3 regions of the Peribacillus sp. Hz7 genome follow, and region 2 is predicted to be linked to each of the others. Evidence: riboswitches for the same ligand, from Rfam matches in the RefSeq annotation. Region 2 holds a riboswitch; each other region holds the start of a gene.
The links. A riboswitch is a leader RNA that binds a small molecule or an ion and turns the genes downstream of it on or off. The one in region 2 is predicted to bind S-adenosylmethionine.

Region 1 (6,013 bases), on a different contig from region 2:
TTTTGAAGCTTTTCACTAACTTGCAAAGTAAGATTTGACATAAATACCTCCTAAAATATACATAAAATGGTATTGTGCAAATCATGGTGAGGGATAAATAGGTGAGAGCATTTATGATACTCCCTAATACATCTTAACAAATGTAATGATTATACTTAAATGTTAAATATTGTTAATTTTAATATTTTTTATAGGTGAAAATTTCTCTTTGAAAGGTGTGCCAAACTGCAGTTTGGCGCGAAAAAAGTCAAAAATCATCAGCACTCTATGATAGATTTTAAAAAATGTCTATATTTTTGTCATGACAGTTGTATTTACTATAGTCATGAACAAAAATAATAGATAAAATAGAAATGGGATAAAAATATATATAGTAGGAATTTTTTTAGTGTTACGGAAGTTCATCAGGAGGAATTATCATGGATAAAAAAACAAAACGGATAGCAGATCGCAAGCTGTTAGGGATTGCTGGGGCAGCTTGGATGTTTGATGCTCTGGATGTGGGGATGCTCTCCTTTATTATTGCGGCTTTGAAAATGGAAGAAGGATGGAATCTGACTGATGTGCAAGCTGGATGGATTGGAAGTACGCAATCGATTGGGATGGCTGTTGGGGCTTTACTGTTTGGAGCAATGGCGGATAAAGTAGGCCGTAAAAATATTTTAATTATTACGCTTTTACTTTTTTCTATCGGAAGCGGGTTATCAGCATTAGTAGGGACGATTAGTTTATTTTTAATTTTACGCTTTTTCATCGGCATGGGGCTGGGAGGAGAGCTTCCTGTCGCATCTACACTTGTAAGTGAAAGTGTAGCACCGAGCAAACGTGGACGAGTCGTTGTCTTATTAGAAAGTTTTTGGGCGTTAGGTTGGATTTTATCGGCTCTTATTTCTTATTTTATCATTCCGACATACGGCTGGAGAATTGCTTTAATTTTAAGTGCGTTACCAGCTTTTTATGCGGTATACCTGCGTTTTAGTTTACCAGACTCACCGAAGTATGAAGAGTTGAAGCCGAAGGAAAAACAATCGATGCTTCAAAATATGAAAAAAGTGTGGGCGAAAGAGTATTCCAAACAAACTCTTATTTTATGGGTGCTTTGGTTCTGTGTTGTATTCTCTTACTACGGCATGTTTCTATGGTTACCAAGTGTGATGCTGATGAAAGGGTTCAGCTTAATTAAAAGCTTTGAATATGTGTTAATTATGACGCTTGCTCAGCTTCCAGGTTATTTTACAGCTGCTTGGTTTATTGAAAAAATGGGTCGTAAATTTGTGTTAATTACTTATTTAATTGGTACAGCAGTGAGCGCTTATTTCTTTGGAACAGCTGAAGAGCTGCCGTTGTTAATTACATCAGGAATTCTTCTTTCTTTCTTTAACTTAGGTGCATGGGGGGCTTTATACGCTTATACTCCAGAACAATACCCAACAGTGATTCGGGGAACAGGGGCAGGGATGGCAGCGGCCATTGGACGTATCGGAGGAATTCTAGGGCCGTTATTAGTCGGGTACTTAGTAGCTGCCAATACATCGATTAGCGCAATTTTTACGATTTTTACCGTTGCCATACTAATCGGTGCCATCGCGGTGGCTTTTGGTAAAGAAACAAAAAATACAGTATTAGAATAGAAATTTGAGAAAGGAGTGCACTTGCACTCTTTTTTCATTTAGGTTATGCTAGCATAGTTGAGCAAACGATTTCCTATGTTGATATTGACATTTATTTACTAATCATATAGTATTTATATACTTTCATATTACTTTTTAATTCTTATCCAGAGAGGTGGAGGGATTTGGCCCTTTGAAGCCTCGGCAACAGACCTGTTATAGGAACTGTGCCACATCCAACAAGCAGCTGCTTGGAAGATAAGAAGAGTCGAATGAATACAGTAGCCTCTTCTTGGATAAGAAGAGGCTTTTTAAATATGCGCTGAATGTAGCTGGAATATGGAATGATGTAAGAGGTTCAGGTATCACATAAACAGAATAGAAAGGGGTTATACATATGGAATTATTTAAAAAGATTGAAGAGAGAAAAGCGCTGTTAATTGATAAATTATTAGCAAAAGGTGTATACAAAACAAAAGACGAGCGGCATTTATATGATGTTCCATTAAAAGTATTAGAAGATGAATATAAGCTTGTTGTTAATAAACCCGATCAACACTCCTCTTCCTCATGGATGACATAGTGAAGATTGATTTGTTTACATAAACATGAAAATTGGAAGTTATGTTCGGATTGTCACAAAATATTCAAGAAATGTATTCATATTTGAAGATGTTTACAAATTTATCACAATTAGAAGGGATAAATTAGATTGATTTGGGACTAATTATCTATTATGATATTTTTGTAAATATATTGAAAAGTGGGAAATGGACGATGAAGAAACTATATGCTGAACTAATTAATGAAAAAATTGAGGAAAAAAGACAAGAAATGATTAGATTAGCTATAGATTTTGGCTTTACAAGTCAGCTGGCGGTTCAAGCAAGTCAAGAGCTCGATACTCTTTTAAATGCGGCTGCAACTAGAGACAAATAGTTACACACTTCCTTTTCAAACAGATATTTGAAAAAATTCAAGAAAGCTATTGCTAAAAAATGAGCAATAGCTTTCTTTTATGTTGGCTATAATAAGCTTGTGAATCTAAAGCGATATTTAATAAAGCCTTTAGGAGATGACTGTCGTTCATTCACAATTAGAATCCCTATTGAGTGATACTACAGGTCGACAAAAAGGGGTGTGTCATCATGGAAAAAACAAAAAAATGCCGGGACTCTCTAGTTGTTAAAACAAGTATCGTTCTTCCTCCAGACACGAATAATATTGGTACGATGTTTGGAGGGAAATTAATGGCGCAAATTGATGACATAGCAGCTATTTCAGCGATGCGCCATGCTCGGTCGCATGTTGTAACGGCTTCAACGGATTCGGTGGATTTTCTGCATCCAATTTCTGAGGGCAATGCGGTTTGTTTAGAAAGCTTTGTTACTTATACGGGCCGCACCTCCATGGAAGTAGTGGTAAAAGTAGTAGCTGAAGATTTGCAAAGCGGTGTTCAAAATTTATGCGCTCTTTCTTTTTTAACTTTTGTAGCGATTGATGAAAAGGGAAAACCTATTTCTGTTCCTCGTTTAATTTCAGAAACAGAAACGGAGAAAGCGCTATATGAATCAGCGAAAGAACGAGCACAAGCGAGAAAGAAGCGGAGAACAGATACACAATATATTGCCGATACTATTGGAAACGACCTTGTTTGGTCTTTATGAAAAATCGAGTAAATACTCGATTTTTTTGTTGTTCAAAAGGTATAAAAAAATAAAAATGATTAAAAATAACAGTAATTATTTGAGAAAATAACCAAAAAGTGTTAAAAGTTGAGTAATGTTATAAAAACGGTTAGGGGGATAGGCATGGAAAAAGAACTCCTGCGAGTAGAAAACCTAACAACCTCATTTTGTATTGATGATCAATATTATGCAGCTGTTGACGATTTATCTTTTACCGTTCATGAAAATGAAATTGTTGCCATTGTAGGAGAGTCCGGCTGCGGTAAGAGTGCACTTGCTTTGTCTATTATGCAATTGCACGATAAAAAGCGAACAAAATCAGAAGGTTCTATTATATATAAAGGGACAAACTTATTGAATGCAGCAGAATCGAAGTTAAATAAAGTTCGCGGTCGACATATTAGCATGATTTTTCAAGAGCCGTTAACGGCATTAAATCCCCTTATGACAGTTGGTAAACAAATAGAAGAAAGTCTTCATTATCATACAGATTTATCAAAGAAACAGCAAAAAGCTAAAACGCTTACTCTGCTTGAACAAGTCGGGATTCCGTATCCAAAACGCACCTATAAGCAATATCCTCATGAATTGTCAGGAGGAATGCGACAAAGAGTGATGATTGCAATTGCCGTAGCTTGTTCTCCTTCCCTTGTTATTGCCGATGAACCAACCACCGCACTAGATGTAACCATCCAAGCACAAATTCTAGATTTATTAAAAGACATTCAACAAAAAACAAAGATGGGTATTATTTTTATTACCCATGATTTAGGCGTTGTCGCAGAGATTGCCGATCAAGTGATTGTTATGTATGCGGGACAAATTGTTGAAAAAGGGAGTGTAAAAACAATATTGGAGAGGCCGCTTCATCCCTATACGAAGTCTTTGCTTCACTCTATCCCTACTGTGACGAAAGAAAAGAGTCGATTGCATGTAATTCAAGGGATGGTGCCGCCCATTGCGAAAATTAACAGAAGCGGCTGTCGGTTTAAAGAGAGGATTCCCTGGATTTCTGTGCAATCGCATGCGCAATTTCCGAGGCTTCATGAAGTGGAACCAGGTCATTTTGTTCGCTGCACTTGTTATAAACAGTTTCATTTTCCGAAAGAAGGGGGTACAGCGATTCGATGACGTTGCTAAAAGTAGAAGATATCAAAGTTTATTTTCCAATTCGAGGCGGCTTATTTCATACAGTAGTAGACCATATTCGGGCGGTAGATGGTGTTTCTTTTGAATTACAGCAAGGAGAAACGTACGGGCTTGTTGGCGAGTCGGGAAGCGGCAAATCTACAACAGGAAAGGCTATTGTAAAGCTGCATCAGGTGACTGCTGGAACCATTACGTTTCAAGGCAAAGATCTTACGTATTTGAGCAGAGGGGAAATGAAGCCTTTTCGTAAAGATATTCAAATGATATTTCAAGATCCATATTCCTCTTTAAATCCGAAAAAGCGCGTGCTGGATATCATTGCGGAGCCGATTCGAAATTTTGAACGTGTATCGGTAACGGAAGAGAGAAAAATCGTGCAACAGTATTTAGAAAGAGTGGGGCTAAATCCAGATTCTATTTATAAATATCCACATGAATTTTCGGGTGGACAGCGTCAGCGGATTGGTATCGCTCGTTCTTTAACGTTGAAACCTAAATTGATTATTGCGGATGAACCTGTGTCAGCCTTGGATGTATCCGTCCAAGCACAAGTATTGAACTTTCTTCAAGATTTGCAAAAAGAATTTCAGTTAACGTATTTATTTGTAGGGCATGATCTTGGTGTCATTCGGCATATGTGTGACCGCATTGGTGTGATGTATCGCGGGCGGTTAGTGGAGGAAGGAACGAGTCAAGATATTTACAAAAATCCACAGCATATTTATACGAAACGGTTAATGGCCGCGATTCCCGATTTATCACCTGATGCTCGCGGGCAAAAAATAAAGCTTCGAAAACAGGTAGCTGCAGAATACAAGCAATTGTATTCTACCTTCTTCGACGAAAATGGACGAGCGTATGATTTAAAGCCGATTAGTGCCACACATAAAGTGGCATTGCCATAGGAGGTGAGAGGAAGCCTATGTGGAAATTTATTGTACGCCGGTTATTGATGATGATTCCACAGTTATTTATTTTAAGTGTTCTTGTATTTATGATGGCTAAAGCAATGCCGGGTGATGCTTTAGGAGGAAGAGAAATTGATCCGCGAGCTAATCCAGATGTGATTGAAGCACAGCGAGAAAAGATGGGATTAAATGATCCTTGGCATGAACAATATATTCGATGGGTGAGCAATGTTTCAAAGGGAGATTGGGGAGTATCGTATACACATAAAGTACAAGTAACGGATGTGATTGAGGACCGAATTTGGAATACAGTGAATTTGGCTCTCTTGACTTTAATTTTTACGTATTTAATCGCTATACCACTTGGGTTAATAAGTGGACGGTACAGCAATTCATGGATTGATGAAGTGATTACAGGCTATACGTATATAGGCTTTGCGACTCCTATGTTTATCTTTGCGATTATTATGCTCTTTGTATTCGGTTTTTCCCTTGATTTATTTCCGACGGGGGGAAGCGTTAATCCTACAGTGGAAGAAGGGACGTTTGCCTATGTACTGAGTAAAATTAATCATATGATTTTACCAGCGTTTAGTACGGCAATTGTTTCTACAACGGTTATTATTCAATATTTAAGGAATGAAGTCATTGATAATAA
Region 2 (6,013 bases):
AGTGAAATCGTTGTTAAGGTCAGACCTTGAATGATGCCTGGTTTTGCTTCAGCGAGCAGGACATCTTTAATGATCATCCATGGTGAAGCGCCAACGGCAATCGCCGCCTCAATAATGCCTTTATCAATTTCACGTAAAGAGGTTTCAACGATTCGAGCGAAAAACGGAATCGCTGCTACGGATAATGAAACAGAGGCAGCGATTGGTCCAATCGTTGTTCCTGTTATTAAGTTAGTGAAAGGAAGCAATGCTACTAATAGAATGATATATGGAATAGATCGTACAAGGTTTACGATGAATCCAAGCAGACTATTGATAAACGCATTTTCAAAAAATAAATTTTTTGCTGTTATAAAGAGTAAAACTCCAAGCGGTAAACCGAGAAACAGGGCGATGATAAGCGAGATGCCAACCATATACACCGTTTCTAGGAATGCTTTATTAAGATCGGGAAGTATAGCTGTAATCGATTCAAGCATGATGTATCACCTCCACATAGCTAGTTCGTTTGTTGATATAGTCTAAAGCCGCTTGAATGTCATTAGTGTTCCCGGTTAATTCAACAATAAGTATGCCTAAAGGAATGTTTTGGATATATTCGATTTTTCCGTGCAAAATATTGGCTTTTACAGGATGTTCTTGTAATAAGTCTGAAAGAATGGCCTCACTAGCGAGCTGTCCTTCAAATTTAATTTTGATAATGCTTCCTTTACTTTCCGTAATTAAATGAGAAGGAAGTTCAAAATCTAAGACGCTTTCGATAAATTGTTTCGTTAATGCTTGTTTAGGTTGAGCGAACACACCGTATACATCGCCTTCTTCAATTATGCGCCCATCTTGCATAACGGCTACCCGATGACAAAGTTCTTTTACAACCTCCATTTCATGGGTAATTAAGACGATTGTAATTCCGAACTCTTTATTAATTTTTTTCAGTAATTGTAAAATGGCTTTTGTTGTTGTTGGGTCAAGGGCAGATGTTGCCTCATCACATAAAAGAACGGTAGGATTGTTTGCTAATGCACGGGCAATTCCAACACGTTGTTTTTGTCCACCGCTTAATTGAGCAGGGTATACATCTTTTTTATCACTAAGACCAACGATTTCGAGTAATTCAAGCACACGTTTGCGAATGGCTTCAGGCGATTGATGTGCAGCTTTTAAGGCGAAAGCAACATTATCAAACACTGTTTTCGAACTGATGAGTGAAAAGTGCTGAAAAATCATTCCGATTTTCAGTCGTTGTTTTCGTAATGCTTGACCCGATAATTTCGTTAAATCAACACCATCAATAATTACTTGGCCTTTTGTCGGACGTTCTAATAAATTAATCGAACGAATTAAGGAGCTTTTACCAGCACCGCTATATCCAACAATTCCAAAAATTTCTCCTTTTTGAATCGTCAAGGATACATCATCAACTCCGACAACTCGACTTTTCTTCGTGATGTATTCCTTTCGTAACGATCGAATTTCAATCATGGACGTTCCCCCCTAAAAAAGCCTCTTTCTGAGTGAAAGAGGCGACATAATCTATATCACGACTTATCTTCCAGAATTGTATCTCTGCAGGAAGTAGCACCGTTCCTAAATAGGAGGTTGCCGGACGTCATTGGGCCTGATCCCTCGGTCACTCTTGATAAGTATTTATTATTTTGAGATATTTTAGAATATTTATATTAGAATATTATTTGTTATAGTTTGAAAAGTCAATATATTTTTTCAGTGAATAATGTAATAATATTCAAAAATCCTTGTATATTATTACATTATAGGATTTAACTTACTCTTTCTATCTGAAAATTGTTAGTTGAAGCTTAGGTGTATTTGTTATTTTTAGATAAGAAATAGATCTGTGATTTTGATGAATTTATTATTAGTTATGGAAGTGTGCCTTTCCATTCTTAATATTTTCCATATATTCCTTGTAAGTGTTATGTGTCTTATATACAGTTAATAGTAATAAGGCTTCATCTGATAGACATCAATAAAAACGAATGGGGGATAAGGATATAGAAAGGAAACGGGTAGGAGATGTAGAATGGGTACATGGAAAAGTAGAATCTGCGCAATCTAAGATGGGTGTAAATGTCTTTGTAACAGATGGTCTAATGATTGATACAGGGTCAGAGTCTTTACTGTCTGACTTGATTCCTTTTTTTCAGTCGGTCGATTTTGATCAAGTAGTGCTTACGCATTATCACGAAGATCATACAGGTGGTTGCGCTTGGATTCAAAAACATAAACAAGTACCATTATTTATTCATTCGATGTCGCTTGATGTTTGTTCAAAACAGGGAGAATATCCGGATTATCGTAAACGGATTTGGGGAGTGCGAGAAGGGTTTCAAGCACGCCCAATTGGAGAAACGATACAATCTCATCATCATACATGGAAGGCTATTTTTACACCGGGACATGCAAGGGATCATATGTCTTATTTGAATCAAAGCAACGGTGTACTTTTCTCAGGAGACTTATTTGTTACGCCAAAAACAAAAGTGATTTTGCAGGAGGAGTCTATTCCGACAATTATACATTCTATTAAGAAGGTATTGCGATATGATTTTCAAGAAGTTTTCTGTTGTCATGCAGGCTATCTTCCAAATGGAAGGGAACTATTTCAAGTTAAGCTTGACTATTTAGAAAATTTACAGGGAGAAATTATTCGACTGCATCAACAAGGGTTAACCGTTGAGGAGATTCAACAGAAGGTTTTCCCGAAGCAGTATCCGATTATAGAGTACTCGGACTATGAATGGGATTCGAAACATATTATTACGTCCATTCTTAGAAAGGCGCAATTCACTAGTGTAAGATGAATAGGTAGTAAATAAATGTGAGCTGACCTTATAGGGCCAGCTCACATTTAATTAATCTAAACTATTTACATTAGGAGGCGCTTCATCATAGAATTCATGAGCTTCTTCGATGTTTTGGTTATTACCTGATGTATAGACATTTCCTCCAGCCATTCCTTCATTGATAATACGGTCAACGTCTAAATAAACAGAGTCCTTTTTATCGTATTCTGAATCTTTCAAAAACGTATATTTTTCTTTGTCGTCCAAAATAATTCCCTCCTTAGCTTCTGTATTTTGCAACATACAGTGCTATCTTTAATTCAACTAGCCATCAGGGCAATGAAATACTGACGGAAGTTGTCATTATAGTTTGAGCAAGGAAGGGTCTTTTTTATTCAGCGTATATTTATAACGCAGAGGACCAGTTGTATCACTCATATACATGAAATAGCATGAGCTCATGTATAGCTTGTTTTAATTCAGCTTCTAAATTATCCGAAGGCTGTATGTTCTTCCATTCAATTTGTCCATCTTTATGGTAAATGGCTTGATAATGTTGTTTGTTTACATAAAAAGAAATTTTCCAGCCAGGTAAAGTATTGTCTTTGAACAACGGTTTCCATTGAAAATGAGTAATCATGAAAAAACCTCCTCTATAGCTATTTCCATTTGTTTCATTATACTGGAAAAAAGAATAGAAGAGGTTATTTTTTATCATCATTTGGGTATTTTAATTCAATAAATAAATTTTTTAATTGATGCAGTCGAGTTGTTTCAATATCGGTTTCATCGAATTGCATCGGTTTTGAATTAACTTCATAAATAAAGAGCTCTCCTGCTTCATTTTCACCAAGATCAATTGAAAATTCACCGATAAAGCCTAATTGATTAGATAGAACGGCACCGCAAGTTTGAGCAATTTCTGTTAATTGTTGATCTAAAGCTGGTGTTGTCACTTCATCGTAAGGAATGATTTTCCCTCCCGTTGGCACATGAGTTGTGATTTCTTGTGTTTGTGACATCCTGACACCTTTCCCGCTTAGCTTGAAACGGCCTTGTTCGTAATGAACAAGCAGACGGTAATCATAGCGGTGTCCATTTTTCCTCTTAGGAACAATCGCTTGTTGAGCTAAATATTTCTTCGATTGAAGCTGCTGTTTGTAAACATCCCAATAGGCTTGAAGAGTAGGGAATGTTTCTACTTCTGTCGGACTTACTAATTGGATGGATTTATCTCGTTTACGAGTTAAGGTATGAATCCCTTTGCCCCGATTTCCATCTCTAGGTTTTAAATAAATGGTTGAATAGATGCGAAGAAAAGAAGCTAATTGATTTACATTGTCGACAACGATAGTTTTCGGTAGAAGCTGCTTAAGCCTTTCGTGTTGTTGAAAGGTTGTATACATCTCATATTTATCAATAAAACAAGGGTTGAACATCTTAATGTGCTTGTTGGAGAATAGAGTTTTTAGTTGTTGAAAGGAGTCAGATGCTTCAAAGGGACGTGATGGAATTCGGTTATAGACAATATGAGGGAGAGGGATGTTAATTTTTTTCCAGGTGTTCAGTTCGGAACAGTATATAAATCCATAAGGTTGTTCCTGCAGGATATCGTTTGCTGTGAAAACATAACATAAAATACCGTGCTGTAATAAATAAGAATGCAAGGATTGGAACAAGGGAAGGTTCCCGCCCAATCCTATTTTGTTCTTTCCGTTTGTTGTTGTTAAAATGCCAACTGTTAATATTTCGTTCCTATGAAAGGGTTTTACGTCAAAGCTTTGAACGTCTTGAAGAAATAAGGGATGTTGATAAGGGATTTCTATTTGATCAGCTCCGAACGTAATGGTTAATCCGTTTTGCCCGTGCCACCACTGTTTAGTTGATGAGTTATAAAAGATTTTCATTTTATAACACCGATAGCGTGCGTGATCGATTGTTCGGCGAGATAAACAGCATAATCTAAGCTCATTTTCCTTGTTAAAAGTTCAAACTCTTGAAGTTCAGGGTGGGAGAAGATAGAGCGGCCAGGTTTGGAATTAGCTTCAAACATCCATACTTGACCGTGTTTATCAAGCCCTAGGTCAAAGCCGATTTCTGCGATAATTCCATCAAGATGATTTTCAATGCTTTCACTTAAAGTAAGTGCAGCTTTTGTTAGCTTTTGTTCTATCTCTAGTGTCGTTTTGCGATCTTCGAATAGTTCTTGGATGGTTTTAATGACTCCGCCGTTTTTTACATGAGTCGTAATGCTGCCGGATCCTGCTACTTTTGCTGCAATAGCCGTGACTTGCCACTCGTCTTGGTTGTTTTTATTCGTATGAACTCGAAAATCGACAGGGCGTTTTTCGGAACGCATAAGAGGAATTCCTTGTTGAACAATTAGATTTTCCAACGGGCGATTTCGAAAAACATGATTCATTAGAGCTTCTAAAGATGAAAAACGTTGTAGTTTAGTTTCTTCTTTTTCGTTTGTATATCGGCAATAATACATATGTTCATGCTTATCATACAAAATTTGATGAATGCCAAGTCCGAGGCTTCCATGGACGGGTTTAATAAACACTTGTCGGTAGTTTGAAAGTAAATGCTCGATTGTAGAAAAAGAAGAAAGAGGATATGTTTCTGGTAAGTAAGGGAGTGCTTTTTTATCATCACTTAATCGTTCATAGACATCCCATTTATTAAAAAAACCTGGATTATACCATGGAATCCTATATATTTTTTGGAATTTGCGTTTGACTTCTTTGGGACCGCCTTGGTTCTCTGTTCTTCGATTCGGAAGCCGGTCGTAGATAACATTTGGAAGTGGGAAATCATTCATTTTCCATTCATTCTCTTCGTATATAAGCCCATGAATCGTTTCATCATCCCAATTAATATGCTGCTCACCGAAAACAAAGGGAATACAACCTGTTTCTGTATTAAGTGAAAGTAACTTAGAGAAAAAATGAGACCGTTCGCCCAGCGGTTTATTATGAAATCCAGTAAATCCAGATGAAAAGATACCAACGAGCGGTCCAATATGAAGTCGGTTTTTATCTGCAAATAGATGAAGCGGTGTATTTGTTTCGGTAAATCGTAAAGAGTTTGCTAAGCTTTCTGATAGGACAATCTTCTGTGTATTAGCAGGATTTCGTTTTACAGCAGCGGGACAGGAATGCTGCCCAAAACAAACGATGTCAATGGCAGCAAATTCTAGCTCTGAA
Region 3 (6,013 bases), on a different contig from region 2:
TAATTGCTGGTGCTTTTCCTGTAACGTTTCGTAAGAAGTGACAACATAACCTTTCCCTTCCGTCAGGTCAGTCTTCGATGGAGAAACAAAGACAACGCCTTTGCGATAAGGACTGTTCAAATCCGCAGCAAGACGACCAATCGGTGCACGTGAACCCTTCTTCTTATACAGCAACAAGCTATCATGCGTCATCAACTGCATTAATTCAACAATCGATATTGCTTGTTTCCTTTCTTCCATCTCTCTCACCTTCTCACCTTTAAAAACTAGCAAACTCTTTTTTTCGTCAAAATTTCCCCTAAAACGTTCTTTTTCACTAAAGAAAGTATACTAAATGAACCATCTGCAAAATGGGGCTCTCTAAGCGTTTTTGAACCACTTTTTCAAACCACTTTTTTTCTTAGAGCCGCAAGGGATTGCGCGTTTTTGAAAAAAAAAGTTTCTATGACGAGTTCCCGAAAAAATGAACCACTTTATCGAATATGAACCACTATTTAAACTGAACCGTAATGCCCTCTAAGCCTTGATATAACAGTATTTTTAAAACTACTAATCATTTTCTAAGTACACGTAGTTCCCGAAAAAAATGGACACTGGTTCATTTTTTAGTACACCTAGTTCCCGAAAATCCAATAAATATGAACCACCTCTGAATCACTTTGTTGATATGACTGGATTTCTAAGTACACCTAGTTCCCGAAAATACTCTAAGTACACCTAGTTCCCGAAAACCCAATTAAAATGAACCACTTTAGTACACCTAGTTCCCGAAAAATTGATTCACTTTTTACTCCATAATCATCACATGGTTCATTTTTAATACACCTAGTTTCCGAAACATATAAACCACTCTCTCTATTTTTGCGCCAATAGTGGTTCATTTTATAGTTTTAACTATGAAAATGGTTCATAACCCATTCGCTATTAGTTCATTTTTGTTATACTAGGGGTACTAATAGAACGATATGAGGTGAACCAGAATGTCCTATAAAGATTTACCAGAACGCATGATTATTAAAAATGAATGGCTGCCGTTGGTCATATTAGAAGAAGCACTCCCTTTATTTCAAACAGATTCACGCTATATCGAGCCTTTAGAAGGTTGGGTACAAGATGCTTCTTTGATCAACGTAAATGCTGCACATGTGCCTTCCCAAAGCTTTCAGGTGCTTTGTAATTTCTTTAAGGACTCTTTATACCCCAATCAACCATTAACAAAATTGATGATTCGTAATGCCATCCATAACTATACGGATTCTATCCTGGCTGAGGTTGAGCCATATTTACAAAATGAAATGTCTTTTAAAGAAAATGAACCACACCATGGCGAAACGGTAGAGCAAGTACTGGATAATGATTACATGTACGGTACCATGCACTCTGATTATCAGCTGATGCGTGATTTAGTCACGAAGAAAAAGCAATTTGTTGAAAATGGAGATGGCTTATACGGAGCTGAAATTCAGGATAGTAAGGGGATTGTACGAGGAAAAGCTGAATTACGGCCAATTGCTATGGAGATTTTCAATTCTGAAAAGCAGCAAATGTGGTTATCACTCGTGGAATCTACACTTAGCTCACTAGATGAATGGACGGCCGACTTATTTGACCTGATTTCTTATTTGTGGATCGTACAGCCTAAAGATGCTGATGGCTACATCAAATTCCACAGTGATGAAGCCTTGAAACTTCGATTTGCTGATGCAATGAAGGAAGATTTCTATATTCGTGAAAAAGAGCGCTTTAGCATTATGAAACGTGTTGCCGCCCTTTCAAGTATTTGGGTATCTATGCGTGGTGACAATATAACCGTGATCGACAGGGAAAAGATTTCAGACGAACAGCAATATGATTTCACAACATTTAATCGCATGTTTGACATCGGAAGCTTAGATATGGCTTACGATAAAAAGACGGGAAAGGCAAAAGGTATTTACTCTTTACAAATTCGCCCTGCACCTATTCTTTCATATTATTTAAACAGTGAGCAGCAATCTTTTGGGGCCCTTGATTTAAAAGTCTTTCAATATAGCCACTATACACAACGTGAACACAAACGTTTAACACGCTATTTAAATTATCAATGGAAAATACGGACGTTAAAACGCAATTTACATCAACCATTTAAGATTAAGACACTATTAGATGTTGTTGCTTTCCCTAAAAGCTATAATGGTGTACAAATACGTGATCGTCTTGAATCTGTACTAGATGATCTTCAGCGCGATTATGTCATCAAAAACTGGTATTACACAGAACCAATTGATGAAGAACGTATCGGGAAGCGCTTCTGGATACAAAAATATTGGGGGCCACTAACTGTGGTAATCGTACCACCGGATGAGATTATTGCAGAGAATCTAAAGAAAATTAATATCGAGACTTTAGCTTCGCCAGCTGTAAATGAGCTGGCTGCTACTGTAGTGACTCCCCCTATTATCGAACAGCTACCTGGAACTTCTGAACAAATAGCAATGGACCTAGAAGAAAATACGCTTATTGAAATTTCACCAGAGTATATAGCCGATTTAATTGAACAGGAAAAATTAAGTATTCGTAAAGCTGCTGCAGAAATGGGGCTTTCCCATAGTACCCTTCTTCGTTATTTGAATAGGCAAAACAAACGCTTCAACAAGAGGAATATTTCAAAGTTAGAGCACTGGGCTAAACAAAAACAACGCACAAAAAGATAAAAGATGAAAAAGTCGCAATAAGGTTCAGTACTAGTATTCGTTTAATCAGAGGCAAAGTAAAAATAATTTCTTTTGATAAAGCCCTCACTCTAAGAGGAAATGCACAAAAAAACCCTCTGAAGCTCAGAGCCCCAAGGGTTTGAAAAAACTTTAAAATTTTTTACTACACAGGTTGGACCTAAGAATGCACCATGTTGAGGGAAATGCACCACTTTTTCTATATGAATATGTAACAAGGATTTACCCATAAATGCTGATATATCAAGGGATTAACCCCATTTCATAGAAATAAATACTACACACTTTGGACGAAGTCACAAAAAAATGCACCATTTTCGTTCAATATGTGTACCATTGTGGTGCATTTCATTCGGAAGTGGTGCATTTTTGATATGCTAGAGATCCAAAGCCGTCTAGCATAAGAAAGGTGGGACAAATTGTTGAATTACGCCAATGTTTCTTATCATTTTAGGCGAAAAGACTCCCACTTCAAAGTTTCATTAGAAAATTAAGTGATGGGTAGTTCAATAAGACATTAATTCGATCTCTTTCAGGTCATTAATATATTCACACGCCGGGGTAATTTTTGTAATAACTTCATCTTTAAAAATATGTTTTAGCTCGCTTTTCTTTTGTTTAGCTAATGTTAATTGGTTTTTATCAGAGAAGAAAATCAATGATTGGTTTTTAAATGACTGACCTTCTCTAGATGTTGGGTCATGTAAGTCAAAAAACAATTCTAATAAGTCATTATAAGATACTTTCCAAGGATTAAACCATATTTCTACTATGTCTAGATTTGCCCCTCTTAGATGTCCTATTCGAGCATTTTCAATACCATGAAAACCTGTAATAAAAGCTTTTTGACTAAAAAATTCGCTTGCACCAAACACTGCTTTTTCCATTTAAATTCGCTCCTTTGAGCGATAAGCCTCTTTCCATCCAAAAAACCTCTCTTTAAATAAAGAGAGGTTCGTATTATTACATACATTCCTCTCATCTTTCAAAGGTTAACACCTTTGCAGGAATTAGCACCGTTCAAGACAATATTTTGACTTGATGGTTGCCGGGTTTCACAGGGCCTGTCCCTCTACCACTCTGGATAAGAAGTTATCGCTATTTATTTTTATTTAACTAGTTGATTGTTATTGATAGTATCATTCAGTTATCTAAAATTCAAGTACTATCATAAAAATTCTCATTGAAAGTAACGAAATATTTTTTTAGAATTCATTCTAATACATAAATACAGCTATACAGGAATATGTATTTAGATTACTTTTTATTTAAATGAAAAGATAGGCGGCTCTCATCTTCAAACTTTTGTTGATCCGGAGGGAAATCAAATGAGGAAATTAAAATATTGGGGAGTAGCGGTGGTAATTGGGTTGTTGATTGGTGTAGCATTTTGGTGGGCAACATCCGAAGTGAAAGACCGAAAGGACCCACTGAACCAATCTGACGCATTTGTATACAGTGATAACGGCATACTTTATTGGTTTGAACTAACTAGTGAAAAAGGGAAAGTGAAAGGTACACTTCATCAACAGAAAATCATAGAAGAAGTCGGTAAAGTACCGTTTATGGAAGAAAAAAAATCCCCCCTGACTGGAGAAACAACTGAAAAAGGATATGAATTTAAGGTGAATAATGGTGAGAAAATCATAACGTTTGACGCTTGGTTTTCTAAGGGAAATCTTGTAGTACAAAAGCAAGAAAACAAGGATAACAAATTATACAAGGCTGTTGACCAAGAAGAACTCGATAAATATGTAAAAGCGCTACAACAAGAGTTGCAAATGGCCATCTATCATTCGGAAGAAAAAGAAAAGAACCGTTTAAGAAAGTTTTTCTCCGATCTTGATAGTGTGTACGGATATCTTTACTCCGCGGAGAACGAATCGTTCCAGCTCTTCGTCAAAATCGATGAAGCCCTACTCCAAGGCGAATTGACAGGTTCTCTTCTTATGATGACTGACACGGGGAGTAAAACCAACCCGTACGAAGAAACCAGATATGCTTTGAACGGAATAACAGACGGACTTATGGTGCGGTTCTTCACCACCGTAGATGGAAAGGAAACCAAGTTGGAAGGTAATTTTCATGAGGGTGCCACTCGTTTCGACCTGTCATTTTGGACGACCGATCAAAAACTGTCGTTTCAGGCTGTAACGGAAGAAGAATTCAAACAGAATTACGAGGAATTTAAAAAGAAGGCACAATTATTCTAAAGGTAGAAGGGCCTCCTCCTTATTGAACTACCGGGTGCTGATTAAACAAGGCCATCAAAATGATGGTCTATTTTTAGGCTCAAAATATCAACAGTATGGTTTAACAACGCCTTTGAACAAAAGGCCTCTCTGAGGGGACTTGGGCAAAAAAAGGAACCTCTGAAGCCGAGAGCCCCAGAGGTTCGAAAAAATTTTTTGCCACACGGTTTGGACGCGAAAATGCACCATGCTAGTGGAAATGCACCATTTTCGTTCAATAAGAAAATTTTCTTGAAAAACTTTCTACAAAAACGCATTCCTGACAAAGAACTGACTATGTAAGATAAAAAAGAGCCAGGCACTTATAGTACACTATTCAGGTTTGGAATTCATATGAAACTAGATTTCGATATCTACCCCAATGCTGTCCACTCGTCCTACCTCTTTAATGAACATGGCAACAGCCTGGTGTTCCTCATTTGATACATATGCATCAAGAGCCGCTTTGTCTTCAAACCTTACCACCAACACTACCTGGTATTCTTTGCTTTTCTCTGCAAAATTTAAACCTGCCTGCAGGTCAACAATCCCTGTAAGATGATTTTTTAACGCTTTAAATCGAGCAACGACTTCCTTTAGCTGTTCTTTTGTTGTTGTTTCCGCAAATTTAACGAGTACCGTACGATGGATCATGTAAAAACCCCTTTTCTATATCATTTTTCTTCCGTGCTAATTCTATCTAATTATCAAAAAGGGTGCAATCTTTAGGGTTCTGGTGCAAAGACTGCATTTATGTGAAAGATATATAGATTCCTAATGGAATCTGTTCTTATGCAGCGATTCCAAATAGTTGATGAATGAACTTCACTCGACTTTGGACAGACTTGTCCTGTAAAGCAAGTTGTCCTTTTTTAATGATATGCATTACCTCTATTCCCTTAAGGATAGATTGGGCTGTACGAAAAGATTTCAACCCTAACATCGAACGAACTCTCTTTTTAATAAAACGATGATCTTGCTCCACAATATTATTAAGATATTTTACCTGCCTTATTTGGATACCTACGGGCATCTTTTTCTCTTTCTTCAACTCTTCAATCGCTATAGGAT

Region 1: linked by a shared signal. The riboswitch ahead of ACE199_RS00940 (Fur-regulated basic protein FbpA) and the one ahead of ACE199_RS08685 (methionine ABC transporter ATP-binding protein) in region 2 are both predicted to bind S-adenosylmethionine.
Region 3: linked by a shared signal. The riboswitch ahead of ACE199_RS22905 (peptide-methionine (S)-S-oxide reductase) and the one ahead of ACE199_RS08685 (methionine ABC transporter ATP-binding protein) in region 2 are both predicted to bind S-adenosylmethionine.

What each region holds. Positions count from the first base shown of each region.
Region 1 is NZ_JBHHJV010000001.1:196,853-202,865, forward strand. It holds gene ACE199_RS00930 (aldehyde dehydrogenase family protein) at 1-41, opposite strand, end outside; gene ACE199_RS00935 (MFS transporter) at 420-1,631, shown strand; SAM riboswitch class I at 1,771-1,875, shown strand; gene ACE199_RS00940 (Fur-regulated basic protein FbpA) at 2,008-2,193, shown strand; gene ACE199_RS00945 (aspartyl-phosphate phosphatase Spo0E family protein) at 2,328-2,549, shown strand; gene ACE199_RS00950 (acyl-CoA thioesterase) at 2,759-3,277, shown strand; gene ACE199_RS00955 (ABC transporter ATP-binding protein) at 3,422-4,429, shown strand; gene ACE199_RS00960 (ABC transporter ATP-binding protein) at 4,426-5,352, shown strand; gene opp4B (oligopeptide ABC transporter permease) at 5,370-6,013, shown strand, end outside.
Region 2 is NZ_JBHHJV010000004.1:226,466-232,478, reverse strand. It holds gene ACE199_RS08690 (methionine ABC transporter permease) at 1-479, opposite strand, end outside; gene ACE199_RS08685 (methionine ABC transporter ATP-binding protein) at 472-1,482, opposite strand; SAM riboswitch class I at 1,543-1,646, opposite strand; gene ACE199_RS08680 (MBL fold metallo-hydrolase) at 1,998-2,822, shown strand; gene ACE199_RS08675 (hypothetical protein) at 2,874-3,071, opposite strand; gene ACE199_RS08670 (YheE family protein) at 3,235-3,444, opposite strand; gene ACE199_RS08665 (YheC/YheD family endospore coat-associated protein) at 3,509-4,711, opposite strand; gene ACE199_RS08660 (YheC/YheD family endospore coat-associated protein) at 4,708-6,013, opposite strand, start outside.
Region 3 is NZ_JBHHJV010000041.1:3,962-9,974, forward strand. It holds gene ACE199_RS22895 (primase C-terminal domain-containing protein) at 1-240, opposite strand, end outside; gene ACE199_RS22900 (helix-turn-helix domain-containing protein) at 981-2,693, shown strand; gene ACE199_RS22905 (peptide-methionine (S)-S-oxide reductase) at 3,218-3,598, opposite strand; SAM riboswitch class I at 3,687-3,802, opposite strand; gene ACE199_RS22910 (hypothetical protein) at 4,040-4,924, shown strand; gene ACE199_RS22915 (Dabb family protein) at 5,303-5,596, opposite strand; partial or broken gene ACE199_RS22920 (IS6 family transposase) at 5,733-6,013, opposite strand, start outside.